One region of the Nostoc sp. DSM 114161 genome, then DNA from elsewhere that is predicted to be linked to it. Evidence: predicted binding sites of a transcription regulator. Region 1 holds the regulator's gene; the other holds the start of a gene.
The links. Region 1 encodes NtcA, which controls nitrogen genes in cyanobacteria. Its sites were predicted from a motif close to TNTGTANNNNNNNNTACANA; they were not measured.

Region 1 (9,187 bases):
ATCTATAGTGATGCAGCTTCCGCTAGTTTTTGGGTTTCCAGTGTTATACTTTTGGCTCAGGGCATAGCTGAGACTTATATTACGATTGTTTCCTTCAATTTCTATGCCGTTCACCTCGATATATGAAGCTCCATCTTTAATCCAAACACCATGCCATCCATCATGCTGAATCTTGGGTGAATGTCCAGGGTAAGCTTTATATGTAATCCATGCATTTGACGACCCGGAGCGTGTAATCACTAATACTGACCCTGATGGGCTTGAATTACTGTATACTCCGTTCATTAATAATACTGTATCACCAGGTTTGGTGAGGTTTGCCGCCCTTTGAGGAGTTCTGAACGCTGATGAGGGAGTGAGTCCGCTATTCTTGTCGCTGCCGCTACCACTAACATAATATGTTGTCGAAGCAGCTGCAATAGCGCTTATTAGCTTGCGGTTGGGTAGTTTATTGACTTGAACAGTGGATGCTTCAGGAACATCTTTAACTAAAGGCTCTGTTATTTTCTGCCCTTGAACCATACCTGCTAATGCCCAGGGAAGTACAACAGATGCACTCAAACTGAGAAAACTCAAACCATGAATCATCATAGGAAAAAAAAGGTTATGTTGCAAAAACTGAACTGTCAAAGGTTACTAACTCTAGCCTTAGTAAGTAACTCAGTATTCGATACGGCCGTATAACTGCCATTTGTAAGTTTATACACGGTTTTTTAGGTTTGCACCTGCGAATTTCCGCGTAAATATTATTTCAATGCTTTTTGAGATTGTGTTCTGAAAATTAGCAAATCTGTAGTAAAAGTACTGAGAATAAATCATCAGTATGCAGAATCACCATTTTAATGAACACTAAGCATCAGTACAAATGGCGTCATTCGTAATTCGACATCATTCTACTGTGTATATGCGGGATCTGTAGTTAAAATAGTGTATCTCTCATCAATCGGTTAATTTACTTAAATAATACTTATGATAATAATAATCAGCATTTCAGTAAAAGCAAGGCAGAGACGAACACTGGTCGCCTCTGCCTCTAAAATATTCTCATTATCATAGCAATTTCAGTTAATTACAACACACCTTCAAAAAGCCTATTAATGCAGATTAAAAATTCTCAGTAATACACGTAGGACTGAATTAGGACTGAATTTAGATGTGATGGTAATAGGATTATGGGGACAGGAAAAGTTAACCAACGCCCCCAATTAAAATCTGAATTTGAAATTATAGTCCGAATACCCTCAAAATACTGAAGATAACACCTAGAGGCCCAGCTATAGTATTTGTAGTATCACCAGTCTTCGCTATCCCGGAACGACCGACTAATACAACATCGTTATTGCGGAGTATGGGATTAGTTTGCTCATTAATTCCAGCAGCGAAATCGACTTTTACTACACGTTTAGTTACAGAACCATTAGGATTGAGACGAATTAAATCAACAGCATCGTCGCTAGCTCTGGCATCGTTAAATCCGCCAGCAGCAAGTATAGCTTGATTTAAAGAGCTATTCGGCTGAACTTCTGTTAATCCCGGTCTTTTGACTTCCCCGACTACACCAACTTGAATGCGTGCAGGAGACAAAGTAGTTGTAGCTAGTTGAGTAGCTTCTGCTGGGTTGATCTCAGTTGCCGTCGGAATAACAATCGTATCTCCGTCTTGGACGATAATGTCTTGATTGGCATCGCCGCTCTGTAACAGTTGCCAAAGATTGATATCTATAGCTTGTTCTGAGCCAGTTCTTGTCAGTCGGCGTAGCTTGAGATTACGAATATCTGCTTGTGCTGTAATTCCACCAGCTAGTTGAATTACTCGCGTTACATTTGGGAGACCGGTGGGAGTAGCACTACCACTGTTAGGAGTTGCACCTCCTTGATCGTTTAGACTACCTGGGGTAACTAGATAGGAACCAGGACGGTTAACTTCACCAATAATTGTTACTGTGCGGGGTGTGGTTTGACTGGCAGCAAAGTTAGCTGCAAATAGATTGCGAGATTCTGCTATGTTGAAGTTATTTGCAGTTGGCACAACTATAGTGTCTCCATCCCGTAAGGTTATATCCTGTGATAATGTGCCTGTTTGGATCAGTTCCTTCAAATTGAGGGTAACAACTTGTTCTGAATTACGTCCGAATTTACGTCGTAATTGAACTTGAGTCACATCGGCAGCCAGCGTAACTCCTTGGGCTGTTGTCAATGCAGCTAATACAGTGGGGTATTGTACGCCTGGATTGTCTCCGGCGCCTCCACTCAAGTTTAAAGTATAAGCTCCTGGACGTGTTACCTCTCCGGCAACAAAAACATTGATCGGACGAGGCGATAATAAATTGACTGAAATTAAAGGACGTTTGAGGAAGCGAGCATATCTTCTGGCAATTTCATCAGCGGCTTGTTCAGTTGTTAGCCCAAGAACTGGAACGCTGCCAATTAAAGGTAAGTTGATTGCTCCTCCTGGAGGAACTTGGTATTCACCTGTATATTCGGGTACTTCAAATACATTTACACGGATGCGATCGCCGCCTCCCAATAAATAATTAGTATCTAATTGTGTTTGTGTATTAGGTATTGGTGTAGCTGGTGATGCTGGTTGTCCCTGAGCTAGGCTAGCAAAGGGTACAGCAACATTGACAGCAGTTAATAAAGCTGCACCCACAACTGGTTGAGTAAGCGATTTAAACAAATTTGTTTTAGGCATATTTCCTTGAGATTCTGAAATTACGATTAATAAAGTACTGTCTAAACATTTTTATTTTGACTATACCTAAGTATTCAAGTTCCCCAACACTCTTATTTTCCTTGAAAAGTGTAATTTTCCGGAGAAAATTTGTTTATTGAATTTGAATTTTCAATGAAGTTAATTTAAAGTTAACCGTGTTTGAATATGACAATTATCCTAAAATATCAGATTTAGGCAAACCAAGGTATTTTATACAATAATTTGTCTGCTTTCCAATGAGGCAATTACCAATTATTTTTTATTAATGAGTCAATTTAATGACACTGAAGTTTTAATTTAAAATATTTAACGAGTAACATTTGCTGTCAAAATAAAAATCGCCACTATATAGTGTCAAACAGAGAATTATTTAGCAATTAGATTAGTTAAGTGAGTTATTTTTTGTTTGGATTTGTTGAATAAAAAACTCTTCTAATGACTGACGAGACAAGTTCATGGTAATAATTTTACCTTCCATGAGACGAAGGCTAGCGAGAAAATCATAGTAATCGTCTTGTAGTGTACCTTGCCAGGAACCATCAGCCTCAAATCTCAAAGTAGGTAGCCATTTTTTGAGAACTTCCCAATCGCCACCTTGACCTTTGACATGATATGTGTCGTTGCCGCCTAAAAGTTCATTGAGGGAACCAGAGCAGATTAATTCGCCTTGAGCAAGTATGGCAATGCGATCGCAAATCTGTTCTACTTCACTGAGAACGTGGCTGTTGAAAAAAATCGTCTTGCCAGCGGCTTTGAGAGCCAGAATAATTTCCCGCATTTGATAGCGTCCCACGGGATCGAGACCAGACATTGGTTCATCTAGAAAAACCAATTCTGGTTCGTTAATTAGTGCCTGTGCCATACCAACACGCTGTAACATTCCTTTGGAATAGCGGCGCAGCAGCTTTTTGCGAGCATCGGCTTGGGATAAACCTACTAATTCCAGCAGTTCGGGAATGCGTCGGCGTTGTACGCTCTCAGGAATTTGGAATAGCCCAGCTGCTAACTGTAAAAACTCCCAGCCGGTCAAATAATCATACAAATAAGGATTTTCAGGTAAATAGCCGATGTATTGCTTAACATGGCGATCGCCAATTGGCTTACCTAACAATAGTCCCCGCCCGCCAGTTGGGCGAATAATGCCCAGCAATAGTTTTAAAAGGGTAGTTTTACCAGCACCGTTTGGCCCTAGCAGCCCAAAGGTTTCACCTTGATAAATTTTTAAAGAACAGCTTTTGAGAGATACGACTTTTTGATTTAGCCAAAAACCACTACGATAAACTTTTCGCAACTCAGAAGTTACGACTACTGGCAAAGTGTTTGTCGTATTCAGTTGAGAATCAGGGTCATCTGCAACAGACTTCATCTCGGTTCAACCAACAATTTAGCAGCTTGGTATTTATTACAAGTTACCCAACAGGGCGATCATAATCACCACTTAGTTGGATAATTCTTGCAAACACAATGAATGCTGTTAGCAGTAGCGCGGTGTTCAGCTAGTATTGAGTCAAGAGTCAAGAGTCATTATTTTTTCTCTACTCCCCTGTGCCATAAAGCTTGTTACAAGACGCCTTTAGAACTAGGAATCAAGCCAGCACGACGAGGGTCGATTTCTACTGCTAGGCGTGTTGCCCTCGCAAAGGCTTTAAATGTCGCCTCAATAATGTGATGAGAATTAATGCCATCCAGTTGCCGAATGTGTAGTGTCATTTGGCTGTGGTTCGCCAATGCCACGAAGAATTCGCGCACCAGCTGAGTGTCATAAGTTCCCACACGCTGGGTAGGAATTTGTAAACCGTAGCTGAGGTGAGGGCGTCCAGAAAAGTCCAGCACTACCTGAACTAAAGCTTCATCCAAGGGTGCGAGAAAATTACCAAAGCGGACAATGCCTTTCCTATCGCCTAATGCTTGGTTTAAAGCTTGTCCTAAGGTAATACCCACATCTTCGTTAGTATGGTGGTCATCAATTTCCCAGTCTCCCTTAGCTTGGATATCTAAATCAATCAACCCGTGGGAGGCGATTTGATGCAACATATGATCCAAAAAAGGAATGCCTGTTGCTGCGGTGCATTTTCCTGTTCCATCAAGGTTGATGGTGACTTGGACATCAGTTTCCCCTGTGGTGCGATGAACAGTAGCAATCCGAGGGGCTTTAGTTAACTGGTCGTAGTTTGAATTGACTTGGCGATTGGTTGTTTGCATAGGGAAGAGTTAGAAGTTAGGAGTTAGGAGTCAGGAGTTAGGAGTTATAAATTTTTAACTCATAACTCATAACTCATAACTCATAACTTTATCGCGTCACATTCCCATAATTTCATATCCTGCATCTACATACAGAACTTGTCCTGTAATGCCGCTGGACAAATCGCTGCATAAAAATGCCGCAGTGTTGCCGACTTCTAGCTGAGTGACAGTGCGCCGTAGCGGAGCTACTTGCTCTACATGATGAATCATATCTAATATTCCGCCTACTGCTGAAGATGCCAAAGTGCGGATAGGGCCTGCGGAGATGGCGTTGACGCGGATATTTTGCGGCCCTAGTTCAGAGGCTAGGTAACGCACGCTCATTTCTAAACCCGCTTTGGCAACTCCCATGACGTTATAGTTAGGAACTGCCCTGACACCGCCTAAATACGTCAGCGTGACGATACTACCTCCCTCTGTCATTAGGGGTTTAGCTGCACCGCTCAATTGCACCAGCGAATAAGTACTAATCTCTAAAGCAGTTTTGAAGCCAGAACGAGAGGTTTGGCTAAAATCTCCAGTCAAGTCCTCTTTATTGGCAAAGGCAAGACAATGAATTAGGATGTCTAACTTTCCCCACTTCTCGCGTACTGTCTCGAAGGTAGATTGAATTTGTTCGTCGTTTTGGACATTACAGGGAAGAAATAAGCTGGGGTTGAGGGGTTGCACTAATTCGGCTACTTTTGCTTCCATTTTGCCGCGTTCATCCGGAAGGTAGGTAATTCCGAGATTAGCTCCTGCTTTGTGTAGTTGTTGGGCGATGCCCCAAGCTATGGAGCGGTTATTGGCAATACCTGTAACTAAAGCATTTTTTCCAGTCAGATTCAGCATAGGAATTGTTAATGCGATCGATCATTAGGAGCATACTAGAATCTGAGGCACGTTTTGTCTTTGTTTTACACAGGATTTGCAAAAATGAATATTGGTAAGGGTGTTTGCTGTCATCAAATTCTTGATTCTTTCTAAAGATATTCTCAAGTTGTCTTTATTTGTTCTTTAAAAAACCTTTTTAATACAGCTACTTGGAACCATTTATCAACAATTTATAGCCCAAGAGATCGACAATTATGTATCATTATAAACAAAGACTTAAGAAGCAATTAGTTGGAGTATAGGAAAGTACAGAAAGATTGACGGTGCTTTATTGAATTTTCGGGTGTATTCTTAGGTAATTAGTTTTTGTTTTTCCGGCATTGGGTAGGGGAAGGGAGATGATCGTGACACAAGATAAAGCCCTAGCAAATGTTTTTCGTCAGATGGCGACCGGGGCGTTTCCGCCAGTTGTGGAAACGTTTGAACGCAATAAAACGATCTTTTTTCCTGGCGATCCTGCCGAACGAGTTTATTTTCTTTTAAAAGGTGCTGTTAAACTTTCCAGGGTGTACGAGGCAGGAGAGGAAATAACGGTAGCACTGCTGCGAGAAAATAGTGTTTTTGGTGTATTGTCATTGCTGACAGGAAATAAATCCGATCGCTTTTACCATGCGGTTGCATTTACGCCTGTGGAATTATTGTCGGCACCAATCGAACAAGTTGAGCAAGCACTCAAGGAAAATCCAGAATTATCAATGTTAATGCTGCGGGGTCTGTCTTCGCGAATTTTACAGACAGAGATGATGATTGAAACTCTTGCTCACCGAGATATGGGTTCTAGGTTGGTGAGTTTTTTATTAATTCTTTGTCGTGATTTTGGAGTTCCCTGTGCGGATGGGATCACAATTGATTTGAAATTGTCTCATCAAGCGATCGCCGAGGCAATTGGTTCGACCCGTGTTACAGTTACAAGGCTACTAGGGGATCTGCGCGAGAAAAAGATGATTTCCATCCACAAGAAGAAGATTACTGTGCATAAACCCGTTACTTTAAGTCGGCAGTTCACATAAAAACAATTGGAGTCAGCGGAGTCGGCACGTGTCGTGTTTTTCAAGATCGCACTAATAGCTAAAGGAACACCTAAAATTGAGTAATGGAAGCTATTGCCAACCTCCACTTCTCCACAGACAATGGCTAAAAGTAGTAGGCTGTATCTGGAAGGATTTCGGTAGCTAAACATGACCACCGGATACATCCTCATCGCAGCAATTTTAATTCTGGGAGGCGTAATTGCAACCGTGGGCGATCGCATCGGCACACGAGTTGGCAAAGCCCGCCTCTCACTTTTTAACCTTCGTCCGAAAAATACCGCCGTACTAGTAACGATTTTTACTGGCGGTTTGATTTCGGCATCAACCTTAGGAATTTTATTCGCTGCTGACGATAAATTGCGCCAGGGAGTCTTTGAATTAGAGGATATTCAAACAGACCTCAGGCAAAAGCGAGAACAACTAAAAACCGCAGAAAGTCAGAAAAGCCAGGTAGAGAACGAGCTAAATCAAGCAAGAATCGCCCAAGCAAAGGCACAACAAGAGTTGCAAGCAATTAATCAGTCTTTGCAGGCGGTCAATGCCAAGCAAAGGGAAACTCAAGCCCAGCTCAACCGCACTATTCAACAGCAAGCCCAAACTCAAACTCAACTCCAGCGCACTCAAGGGCAGCTAGATCGAGTTGTAACTCAGTATCAAAAAGCCATAGCTGAACTGCAAAGCGTTTACAATCAGCGAAAGGAACTACAGGCAGCAGTTGAACTATTAAAGACAGAACGTCAACGACTGTATGCTGAGGCGAAAAAAGCGATTGACGAAGCCAAAACAGCTATTGAAAAACGCGATCGCGAACTTGCCAACCGCCAAGAAGCCATCGAAGCACGCGATCGCAAAATTGCCCAACTCGACCAGTTAATTCAAAAGCGTAATTTAGAAATTACAGCTAGAGAACAAGTGATTGCCAAACGGGAATCTCGCCTCAAAGAATTAGAAGCGCAACAGGAAGAACTAGAACAGGAAGTTGCTAGGCTGGAAAAATATTATCAGTCCTACCAAGATTTGCGTTTGGGTAAACTAGCCTTAGTTCGGGGTCAAGTTCTGTCTGCTGCTGTGGTTCGCGTTACCCAAGCGGCTGCGGCTCGTCAGGCGGTAGTACAACTTTTAGAACAAGCCAATCGCAACGCTAACTTGGAATTAAGCGAACCTGGTGCAACTTCTCCAAACGTAGAGCTTGTGCGCGTGACTCAAGAGAGAGTCGAGCAATTGAGCAAACAAATTGAGGATGGTCGAGAATATGTAATCCGAATTTTCTCAGCGGGTAATTATGTCAGGGGAGAAAAGCAAATAGAAATTTTTACCGATATAGCCCGCAATGAATTGGTTTTTTCCCAAGGGACGCAGTTAGCTACAACTACTGCTGACCCTACAAACATGACATCTTATCAGTTACAGCAGCGATTAGAAATATTGATTTCTGCTTCTCAATTTCGCGCTCGTAACGCCGGAATTGTTGAAAATGTACAAGTAGACGGCACTTTTCTACGTTTTGTCACCCAATTAAGGCAGTACAATCAACCATTAGAAATTAAAGCGATCGCCGCAGAAGACACTTATACAGCCGGGCCATTGAGAGTGAAATTAGTAGCAGTAGTCAACGGACAAATCATTTTTAGTACTTAAACAAGAAGTCAGGAGTCAGAATTCAGAATTCAGAATTCAGGAGTTAGAACTCAGAATACAATTAATGGGAGATGAGCGCGGAAAGTCACGACTCGGCGGGTTACGCCGTAGACGCCAGGAGGTCAGTTCATAACTTTCCTACACAGACTCGCCACTAGCCACTAATTAATTCTGATTCCTGAATTCACCAGTTCTGAATTCTTTTTTTTTATTACTTATGACTTTCCGTGAATTTTTACCGACACAGCCAGTAATTTTGGGTTTCGATCCAGGTCGAGATAAGTGTGGTTTAGCAGTGATGGGACTGGATCGACAATTATATTATCATCAAGTCGTGTCGGCAAAAGAGGCGATCGCTACCATTGAGACACTGCGTCAGAAATACCCCATCTCCTTAATGGTAATGGGCAACCAAACAACAGCCAACCAGTGGAAACAGCAACTGTATCAAGAATTACCAGAACCGCTAAATATCATTTTAGTAGATGAGCGTTACACAACCTTAGAAGCACGCGATCGCTATTGGCAAATGTATCCGCCCACAGGGTTAATAAAACTATTACCACAGGGTATGCGGCAGCCTCCAAGACCCATAGATGACATTGTTGCCATCCTGCTAATCGAAAGATACTTAAATCGCCTCACGGAATCAGGAGTGAGGGGTGAGGAGTGAACAGTTAGGAGTG
Region 2 (9,187 bases), 490 kb from region 1:
ACGTTGCATTAACAATTCTGGTTCTTTCTCCGGCAAGAAGAACGAGCGAGCATCAGCTAGTCAGCCTTGCTGTAGTTGCTTTAACTCAAGAGGGAAGTACTAATCCTTCCTTAGAGAGAATTCAACTAGTTTACCAGCGAAGGATTTATGTAGCTTGAGGGACGGGATTATTCCCCGATCTCGGACTCAATGAGTTAATTCATGCAGGAGAAAGAACCACAATCTTATCAATACTATTAGCAGTCCAAGTTACCGTACCCAGAACTTCCACACAATGGAACTGGAATATAGTGCTGATGAAGGTTGGCGCTTTGCTGTGTATTTTGATTATTCTCAGACAATTCGCTATCCCCGTCTGGGGTCTAAGATGCCTTTGCCTTTCCCATCGCTGTTGAATAATTCCAGTGTCTCTACATTCCTGGTAGCGAGCGATGAGCGAAAGCCACTCGATCGGTATTGGCACGATTTTGGCATTGACTAAGTATCGGCATTATTTAAATTTGATTTTTCCATCTGATTGGTGAAGATAAGGGCAGTGGAGAGTGGGAAGATGGGGGAGCAGGGGGGCATAGAGAGATGTGGGAGATGGGGGAGTGTGGGGAGTGTGGGGGGATGGGGGAGTGTGGGGGGTAAAGAGAATTTATGCTTCCCTCTCCTCCCTCTCCTCCCACACCTCCCACACCTCCCACACCTCCCACACCTCTCTATGCCCCATACCCCATGCCCCATTCACCCACTCCCCACTTTTGCTCGCAGGCATTAATTGTCTATTCTAGAAATTGGAGCATTTGATAACTGAGCATCATTGAATTGATGCTTAGAAGATGTATAGCTAAAAAGCCTTTCAAAGCTATTGCCTGTTGCCTGTTATATTTACCAAAATTTACGAAAAATTACGGTGTAGGAGCTATTGGAAATATTTAGTTTTAGGACAATGTAATGCAAACAAATTGGAAAATAGGGTCTTTGTTTGGAATTCCTCTGTTTTTAGACCCGCTGTGGTTTGTGATTTTAGGGTTGGCAACTCTGAATTTTGGGGTAGCTTACCAAGAATGGGGGAATGTTATAGCTTGGAGTGCCGGAATAGTTATGGCACTGCTGCTATTTGGTTCGGTGTTGTTACATGAATTGGGCCACAGCTTAGTAGCCCGATCGCAAGGGATTAAAGTTAACTCTATTACTCTGTTTTTGTTTGGCGGCATCGCTGCTATTGAAGAAGAATCTAAAACTCCAGCACAAGCTTTTCAAGTAGCGATCGCTGGCCCTGTGGTGAGTATCGTACTCTTTTTCCTGCTACGCTTGGTAGCCACTGTTTTACCTGATACTAGTACGATCGGTATGATGGTGGAAGATTTGGCAAGAATTAACTTAGTTTTGGCGCTATTTAACATGATTCCCGGTTTACCTCTAGATGGAGGGCAAGTGTTAAAAGCAGCACTATGGCAAGTAACAGGTAATCGTTTCCAAGCCGTACACTGGGCTGCAAGAGCCGGTCAAATTTTGGGTTACAGCGCGATCGCCTTAGGATTTGCTATAGATTTCTTCACCAGAGAGTTAGTACTTGGTTTGTGGGTTGCCCTGTTGGGTTGGTTTGCTGTCCGCAACGCTAACAGCTATGACAACGTGACCACATTGCAAGAAAGCTTGTTAAAGGTCGTGGCCGCCGATGCCATGACCCGCGATTATCGAGTAGTTGATGCCGACCAGACATTGCGTTCCTTTGCCGATTTATACCTATTGGAAACAGCCCCCTTACAAGTTTATTTTGCTGCTTCTGATGGACGTTACCGGGGTTTGGTTTCCATCGACGATTTGCGTTTAATTGAAAGAAGTCAATGGGAAACTCAAACTGTACGCAACATTGCCCGTCCCTTGACAGAAATACCTCATGTTAGCGAGTCTACCCCTCTAGCTGAGGTAATTAACAAACTAGAAAATCAGCAATTACCTTGGATTACCGTACTTTCTCCTGCTGGTGCTGTAGCTGGTGTGATTGACAGAGGAGATATTGTACGAGCGTTAGCACAAAAATTAAATTTGCGGATCGCGGATGCTGAAATCAACCGTACCAAACAAGAAGGTAGTTATCCGCCTGGGTTACAACTTGGGTCTATTGCTAAATCCATTGAAAATTAAGTGTCACACCTTCGTCATAGTTTTGCAATGGATTTGTCAAAAACCTGTGTGATATTTGATCTGGTATTTGGTTACAAAATGCTTTTTTTGGGTTCGAGGTAGGGTGACCTACCTTTTTTTATTGGCAGGGAAAAGGGTAAGGGAGAAAGGGGAAAGCGGAAGGGGGAAAGGGAAAAGGGGAATGGAAAGAAAAACCTTTACTCTTCAACCTTTATATGAATTCTCTAAAAAATGAGTACAGATAATGAGGCGGGGACACGCAAGACGTAGGCAGTTGGAGATTGATTAGTGGTGAGACTATTAATATTACTGTTTCCCTTTCCCCTTTCCCCTTTTCCCTTTCCCCCTTTCCCTTTCCCCTTCCCCTTTTCCCTTTCCCCCTTCCCCCTCCCTCATATAATGTAAGTATGTGATATACTACGTCTCTTACTTACCCTGGTTTTATGGGACTGCCAATTGTTGCTATTATCGGACGCCCAAATGTGGGCAAATCTACCCTGGTTAATCGTCTCGCCGGGGAACAAACGGCGATTGTCCATGATGAACCGGGGGTGACGCGCGATCGCACTTATATGGATGCTTACTGGCGCGATCGCGAATTTTTAGTGGTAGACACCGGTGGTTTAGTTTTTAATGATGATACGGAATTTTTACCACTGATTCGCCAACAAGCAATGACAGCGCTCTCTGAAGCGAGTGCTGCTATTTTTGTAGTCGATGGTCAAACAGGCCCCACATCCGCAGACCAAGAAATCGCTACTTGGTTGCGCCAGCAACCCGTACCCGTGCTGTTAGCTGTCAATAAATGTGAATCTCCAGAACAAGGCTTAATCCAAGCCGCTGAATTTTGGGAATTGGGATTGGGCGAACCTTATGCCATCTCAGCGATTCATGGCAGCGGCACTGGAGAGTTACTCGATGAGTTAATTAATCACATACCTCTTGTTGGAGAAATCCCAGAAAGTAACGAAATCAAAGTAGCAATTGTGGGACGCCCGAACGTGGGCAAATCGAGTTTACTCAATGCTTTTGTGGGCGAAGAAAGAGCAATTGTCAGCCCGATTTCCGGTACAACCCGCGATGCAATTGATACCGTTGTCGAGCGAGACGGGCAAACCTATCGCTTAATTGACACCGCCGGCATTCGCAAAAAGAAACAAATAGAATACGGCACAGAATTTTTTAGTATTAACCGCGCCTTCAAAGCAATTCGCCGCGCTGACGTGGTTTTATTAGTACTAGATGCCTTGGATGGAGTCACAGAGCAAGACCAAAAATTAGCTGGGCGGATTATTGACGAAGGTCGAGCTTGCATCATCGTAGTTAATAAGTGGGATGCTGTGGAGAAAGACTCTTACACAATCTACGACTACGAAAAAAGTCTGCAAGCGCGGTTACATTTTACCGAATGGGCAGAAACAATTTTTGTGAGTGCCTTGTCAGGACAAAGGGTAGAAAAGATTCTAGATTTAGTAAACACGGCGGCGGAATCTCACAAACGCCGAGTCAGCACCTCAGTTATTAACGAAGTATTAACAGACGCTGTGAGTTGGCATTCACCGCCAGCATCCCGCAGTGGGCGTCAGGGCAAGATTTATTATGGAACACAAGTCAGTAGCCAACCGCCAACCATCGCCTTATTTGTCAACGACGCCAAACGGTTTAACGACAACTACCGCCGCTACATTGAGCGCCAATTCCGGGAACAGCTAGGATTTAAAGGTAGCCCCATTCGTTTGCTTTGGCGGAGTAAAAAAGTTCGTGATGTTGAAAGTGGTAGTGTTAATCGAGCAACACGCGTGTAATCAAGTTAGGAGTTATGAGTTAGGAGTTATGAGTTAAAGCCAAAATTGCTAACTATACAACCCTATCGACTTGAGTTTGATAGCGGCAGAAGGCGAGATCTATGAGTTAAAGTCAAAACTCGTAACTCCTCACTCCTAATTCTTAATTCCTAACTTTAAAATGGATTTACTGCGATCGCTACCACTTGGACTTTATTTAGAACAACCCCAAACTTGGTTGCATAAAATCGATCCGCGAGTCAAGTTTGCCTGGTTGATGAGCTTTTTAACCAGCTATGTATTAGCAAACAACTTATGGCGGGTGCTGTTGGTGGTAATATTGATTATTGCTACCTTATTTGCAAAGATTCCCCGACGAGTATGGCGGCAACAAATGGGTTGGCTGTTAATGCTATCATTTTTCGTCTTAGCGATCGCAGCCGTTAGCCCCGATGCAATGGGTGTAGATTATCAGCCACGCCTACCAGCAAACGAACAAATATTAACCCAGCCAGCAAACTCCAATAATATAGCTCCAGAAGAAACAACCAAAGGGGAAAAATACAGCTACGTGCTATTTCATAAAGGCCCAGTCAGAGTAACTCGCCGCTCTTTGGAATTAGGAGTTAGTCTGAGTTCGATTATATTTACCGTAATTTACAGCACCAATCTGTATCTACTGACAACCGCACCAGAAGAAATTACATCTGGCATAGAAAGCTTAATGCAGCCCCTACGGCGTTTCAAGTTGCCCGTTACAGAAATTGCTTTAACTTTAACTTTATCTTTGCGCTTTATTCCCTTAGTTTTAGAAGAAGTACAAAACTTATTCCGTTCTGTAATGACAAGGGCAATCAATTGGAAAAAGCTGGGATTAAAAGGAGCATTTAAGGTTTGGATGACAGTAGCACAGAGATTGTTAGATAATCTCCTCTTGCGAGCCGAACAAATGGCAAATGCAATGATGGTGCGGGGTTTTACCAGTCCCAACGAACATCGAGTCCAGTGGCACGACTTACGATTAAAAGGCCTTGACTGGCTTGCTATTGCAACTTTAGTCTTATTCTGGGGAATACGGCTAGCTGTAGGAACTAAAGTCTAATTTGCCAGGCTAGGCTACGATGTTGTATGGTAAATTGAACAGTTCCCCTCTACAAAAAATTGATCCCCTGCCATTTACTGTAGCTTTTTGGTAGGAACCAGATTGTTTTGCCGTTTTAGATCGCGCCGAACAAATTCTTTGGTTAGCTGTGGGCACAATTACAGGTTGTCCCAAAATCCGCTGCATGGAAATTATCGAAGAACTAGAACCCGTGCAGTGCAGCTTATTCTACGGTTACTGCGGCTATTTAGATTGGCGCGGGAATTGTTGCAGATACCGATCCTGAGAGAGAATGGTATGAATCTCTGCACAAAGCTCAAGCACAATTGACAGCACTGAAAATGCTGAATAATCAATAAGGGAATGGGGAATGCCCCATGCCCTGTTTGGCCAATGCCCATTCACGTTAAGTTATTTTGCTCCATTAGGCGACAGTTGTGGCAGTATGGAAAGAAGTTAGAAAGTTGGCCTGGTAGCCGTTGGGAAGTTTATCGGGTGTTTTCTCTGCCAGTCCAAGCTTTTAACAACTTTCGCCTCACTACCGTTAGCTTCAGAAGCCGATTAAAAACTAGATCGAGGTCTTCAAAACCATAGTTTCGCATTTTAAGAAAATATTCTGACGAATGTTGGTATTATCGTCTGAATGTTTGGAATGAACTGCGAAAGCACATACATATCTCCCACCTTGACTATTCAATGAATCCAGAAAACGCAGAAACTTACATAAATCATCCAACTTGGGGTTTGCTTTACAAGATCTGTATGGTTGATGAAAACCAGGATCTATTCACTACACTTTATGCCCAGCGTTTATTTTTTTTGGTGGCAAATGACATTAAAGGTGTTAAGTTCCAGCCTATAGGACGGACTGAAGCTAGAATGATGTTGGAAAATCGCTTACGTACCCTGCGTCGCACTGGTCAATCTCAGGAGTACGATCAGCTTCAGAGTGTTTTCCAACGCACCTTCCAATGAGCAGTTCGATTCACGAACGTATTGTTTCCATTCGCTCCTCGCTGCCAACTTCAGTCAGATTGATTGCTGTTAGCAAGCAAGTTCCTGTTGAGGCGATTCGCTGTGCCTATGCCGCAGGAATTCGTGATTTTGGGGAGAGCCGTATCCAAGAAGCCACCATCAAACAAGCCCAGTTGCAAGACTTACCGGATGTTACTTGGCACTTTATTGGACATTTGCAAAGCAATAAAGCTAAAAAAGCCATTGAACAATTCCACTGGATTCACTCCGTAGATAATTTAAAGCTGGCAGTGCGCTTAGAACAATTGGCGCAACAGCTAGGAGTGAGTCCCCAAGTTTGCTTGCAAGTGAAAATTCTTCCCGATCCTAACAAGTCGGGTTGGACTGTACCAGAACTTTTATCAGATCTACCCGCTCTCAATCAATGCAAAACTTTACAAATTCAAGGTTTGATGACAATTCCACCTTCAGGATTGGACGATGCCGAAATTCTGAGCGTGTTTAATCGATGTCGCGAACTGGCAAAAGAAATCCAAGAGCAAAACTGGCCGCAGATAAAAATGCAGCAGTTGTCTATGGGTATGTCAGGCGACTACGAACTGGCAGTGCAAGCAGGCGCAACGATGGTGCGATTGGGAACTATCTTATTTGGCGATCGCCTTTAGCATACTAGTGTCAAGCTGATTCTTGAGTATTAATTAAAAGATCGGGATTTGATGACAACAATTTTGTAACAGACTGGTGCAATTGGAAACAAAGGATATAGTATTGACAAGAGCAATCGCCAAGTAAAATTTGGGTAAAAAGAACTTTCCTTTGGACAAACCTTAGGATATAATCTTGACTCATTATTATGTTTAGGCGATGTACAGGCCTTGCTAAAAGTGTCCGTTCATCGCCAAACCTCGTAGTATAGGCTACAAATAGCAATATATTTGCTGAAGTATCCACCCATGTAGCGATGCCTACGGTGGGCTGCGCCTACGCAGATGGCTAAATTAATCCTTTAAGCCAAGTCAATACCGACTATTCGCACCAGGAGAGTACAAAATGAACAACATATTTTCCAAACTCAGGGACTTTGTAGGTCTAAATGAGCAAGTGGAATACGAGTATTACGAAGAAGAACCAGATACGGACAATAATTACCAAAATCTGTATCAGCAAGAAAATCCCCAACCAGTGCCACAAGAAGCCCCAGCAACTCAAAATCGACGTTGGCGGGAACCAGTGCCTACAATGGGAGAAGAGATAGCAGCAGCAGGTTCAAAGCCAATGGGGAATGTGATTGGTATGCCAGGAGCAATTAACGGAATTTCGGAAGTTTTAGTACTCGAACCACGCACCTTTGAAGAAATGCCTCAGGCAATTCAAGCGCTGCGAGAACGCAAGTCAGTGGTATTAAACCTGACAATCATGGACCCAGATCAAGCTCAGCGAGCAGTAGATTTTGTAGCAGGTGGTACTTACGCCTTAGATGGACATCAAGAGCGCATCGGTGAGAGCATCTTTTTGTTTACGCCAAGCTGCGTACAAGTTAGTACCCAAGGTGGAGTTCTTCATGAAGTACCACAACCGCCAGCCCGTCCTTCTCGCCCCGCAAGTTCTTCATCTACAAATCAAAGTTGGGGCAGCGAACCTAACCGGATGGCACAATAAAGTTAAATTAGTCTTTTGTCCTCTCCTACAAAGTTAAGCCACTGCCCTGGACGGGTTTCCCAACTGAAAGCAAGTGGCCTTTGATAGTCGCAAACCTTCACCCAGACTTTGCGCTTTGTCCTTTGTTAGTTAACAATAAACTAATGACGAATGACAAATGACCGATGACAAATGACTAATGATTAATGACTAATGACTATTAAATTTGGCTTAATTGGTGGTGGGGTAATGGGAGAATCGCTGTTATCCCGCCTTATCGCCCTTGGAATTTATCAATCCTCAGAAGTCATAGTTAGCGAACCGCTACCCTCACGGCAGGAATTTTTAAAACAGCACTACAATGTCGCTGTCACAACTGATAGTAGCCAGGTTTTCACCCAAGCAAAAGAAGTAGTGTTTTTGGCAGTGAAACCCCAGGTATTTAGTACTATCGCTCAAGAATTAGCTGATATTCATATTCTGAATATAGAACACCCACCATTGATTATTTCTATCTTAGCGGGTGTTTCTTTAAGTCAGTTAGAAGGTGCATTTGTCCAATTGCCTGTAATCAGAGCAATGCCCAACACTCCAGCAACGGTGGGAGCAGGAGTTACCGCGATTTGTTCGGGTGCATATACCAACCAGAAGCATTACCAAATAGCACATAAAGTTTTTTCTGCTGTGGGTGAAGTCGTAGAAGTTTCAGAAATTTTGATGGACGCAGTTACAGGGCTATCTGGTAGCGGCCCGGCTTACGTAGCGCTGTTGGTAGAAGCGCTGGCTGATGGCGGAGTAGCCGCAGGTTTACCCAGAGTCATTGCCAATCAGCTAGCCTTGCAAACTGTACTGGGAACAGCAAAACTATTGCAAGAAACCAAAATGCACCCAGCAGAACTCAAAGATCGCGTTACCAGTCCAGGTGGTACAACAATCGCCGGGATTGCCCAACTAGAAAAGGCAGGATTTCGCTCAGCTTTAATTGAAGCAGTAAAAGCAGCTACACAGCGATCGCAAGAACTGGGAAAATAAATAAGAGTCATTTGTCATTAGTCATTGGTCATTAGTTTTAGACAAAGGACAAATGACTAATGACTAATGACTAATACCCAACGTTAGTATAGTAAACAGTCTGGTTGCAAATGTGATTGAGTGAATTATCCCGCGCCATCTCCTGAACTTGACCTGAGGTCAATATTTCCCTTTGAACTGGATCGGTTCCAGAAAGATGCGATCGCATCTCTCAACGCTGGACGTTCCGTAGTTGTATGTGCGCCTACAGGTTCGGGCAAAACATTAGTAGGGGAATACGCTATTTATCGCGCCCTGTCGCGAGGAAAACGTGTGTTTTACACTACTCCCCTGAAGGCGCTGTCGAATCAAAAATTACGTGATTTTCGAGAAAAATTCGGGTTCGATCTGGTGGGACTGTTAACTGGAGATGCTTCCATTAACAGGGATGCGCCCATTTTAGTGATGACCACAGAAATTTTCCGAAATATGCTCTATGGTACGCCCATTGGGCAAGTTGGAATTTCGTTAGTGGACGTTG

Region 2: NSTC745_RS03260 (cell division protein SepF) is a predicted target of NtcA. The motif match lies at 6,902-6,921, and genes of this name have one in related genera.

The regions. Positions count from the first base shown of each region.
Region 1 is NZ_CP195141.1:237,424-246,610, forward strand. It holds gene NSTC745_RS00985 (choice-of-anchor Q domain-containing protein) at 1-630, opposite strand, end outside; gene NSTC745_RS00990 (SLBB domain-containing protein) at 1,225-2,694, opposite strand; gene NSTC745_RS00995 (ABC transporter ATP-binding protein) at 3,098-4,081, opposite strand; gene hisB (imidazoleglycerol-phosphate dehydratase HisB) at 4,276-4,917, opposite strand; gene fabI (enoyl-ACP reductase FabI) at 5,014-5,790, opposite strand; gene ntcA (global nitrogen regulator NtcA) at 6,171-6,842, shown strand; gene NSTC745_RS01015 (DUF3084 domain-containing protein) at 7,011-8,501, shown strand; gene NSTC745_RS01020 (pre-16S rRNA-processing nuclease YqgF) at 8,719-9,174, shown strand.
Region 2 is NZ_CP195141.1:730,324-739,510, forward strand. It holds gene NSTC745_RS03220 (hypothetical protein) at 275-481, shown strand; gene NSTC745_RS03225 (site-2 protease family protein) at 940-2,136, shown strand; gene der (ribosome biogenesis GTPase Der) at 2,580-3,941, shown strand; gene NSTC745_RS03235 (energy-coupling factor transporter transmembrane component T family protein) at 4,102-5,022, shown strand; partial or broken gene NSTC745_RS03240 (chorismate-binding protein) at 5,174-5,381, shown strand; gene NSTC745_RS03245 (hypothetical protein) at 5,416-5,616, shown strand; gene pipX (transcriptional coactivator PipX) at 5,719-5,997, shown strand; gene NSTC745_RS03255 (YggS family pyridoxal phosphate-dependent enzyme) at 5,994-6,662, shown strand; gene NSTC745_RS03260 (cell division protein SepF) at 7,048-7,656, shown strand; gene proC (pyrroline-5-carboxylate reductase) at 7,849-8,667, shown strand; gene NSTC745_RS03270 (DEAD/DEAH box helicase) at 8,788-9,187, shown strand, end outside.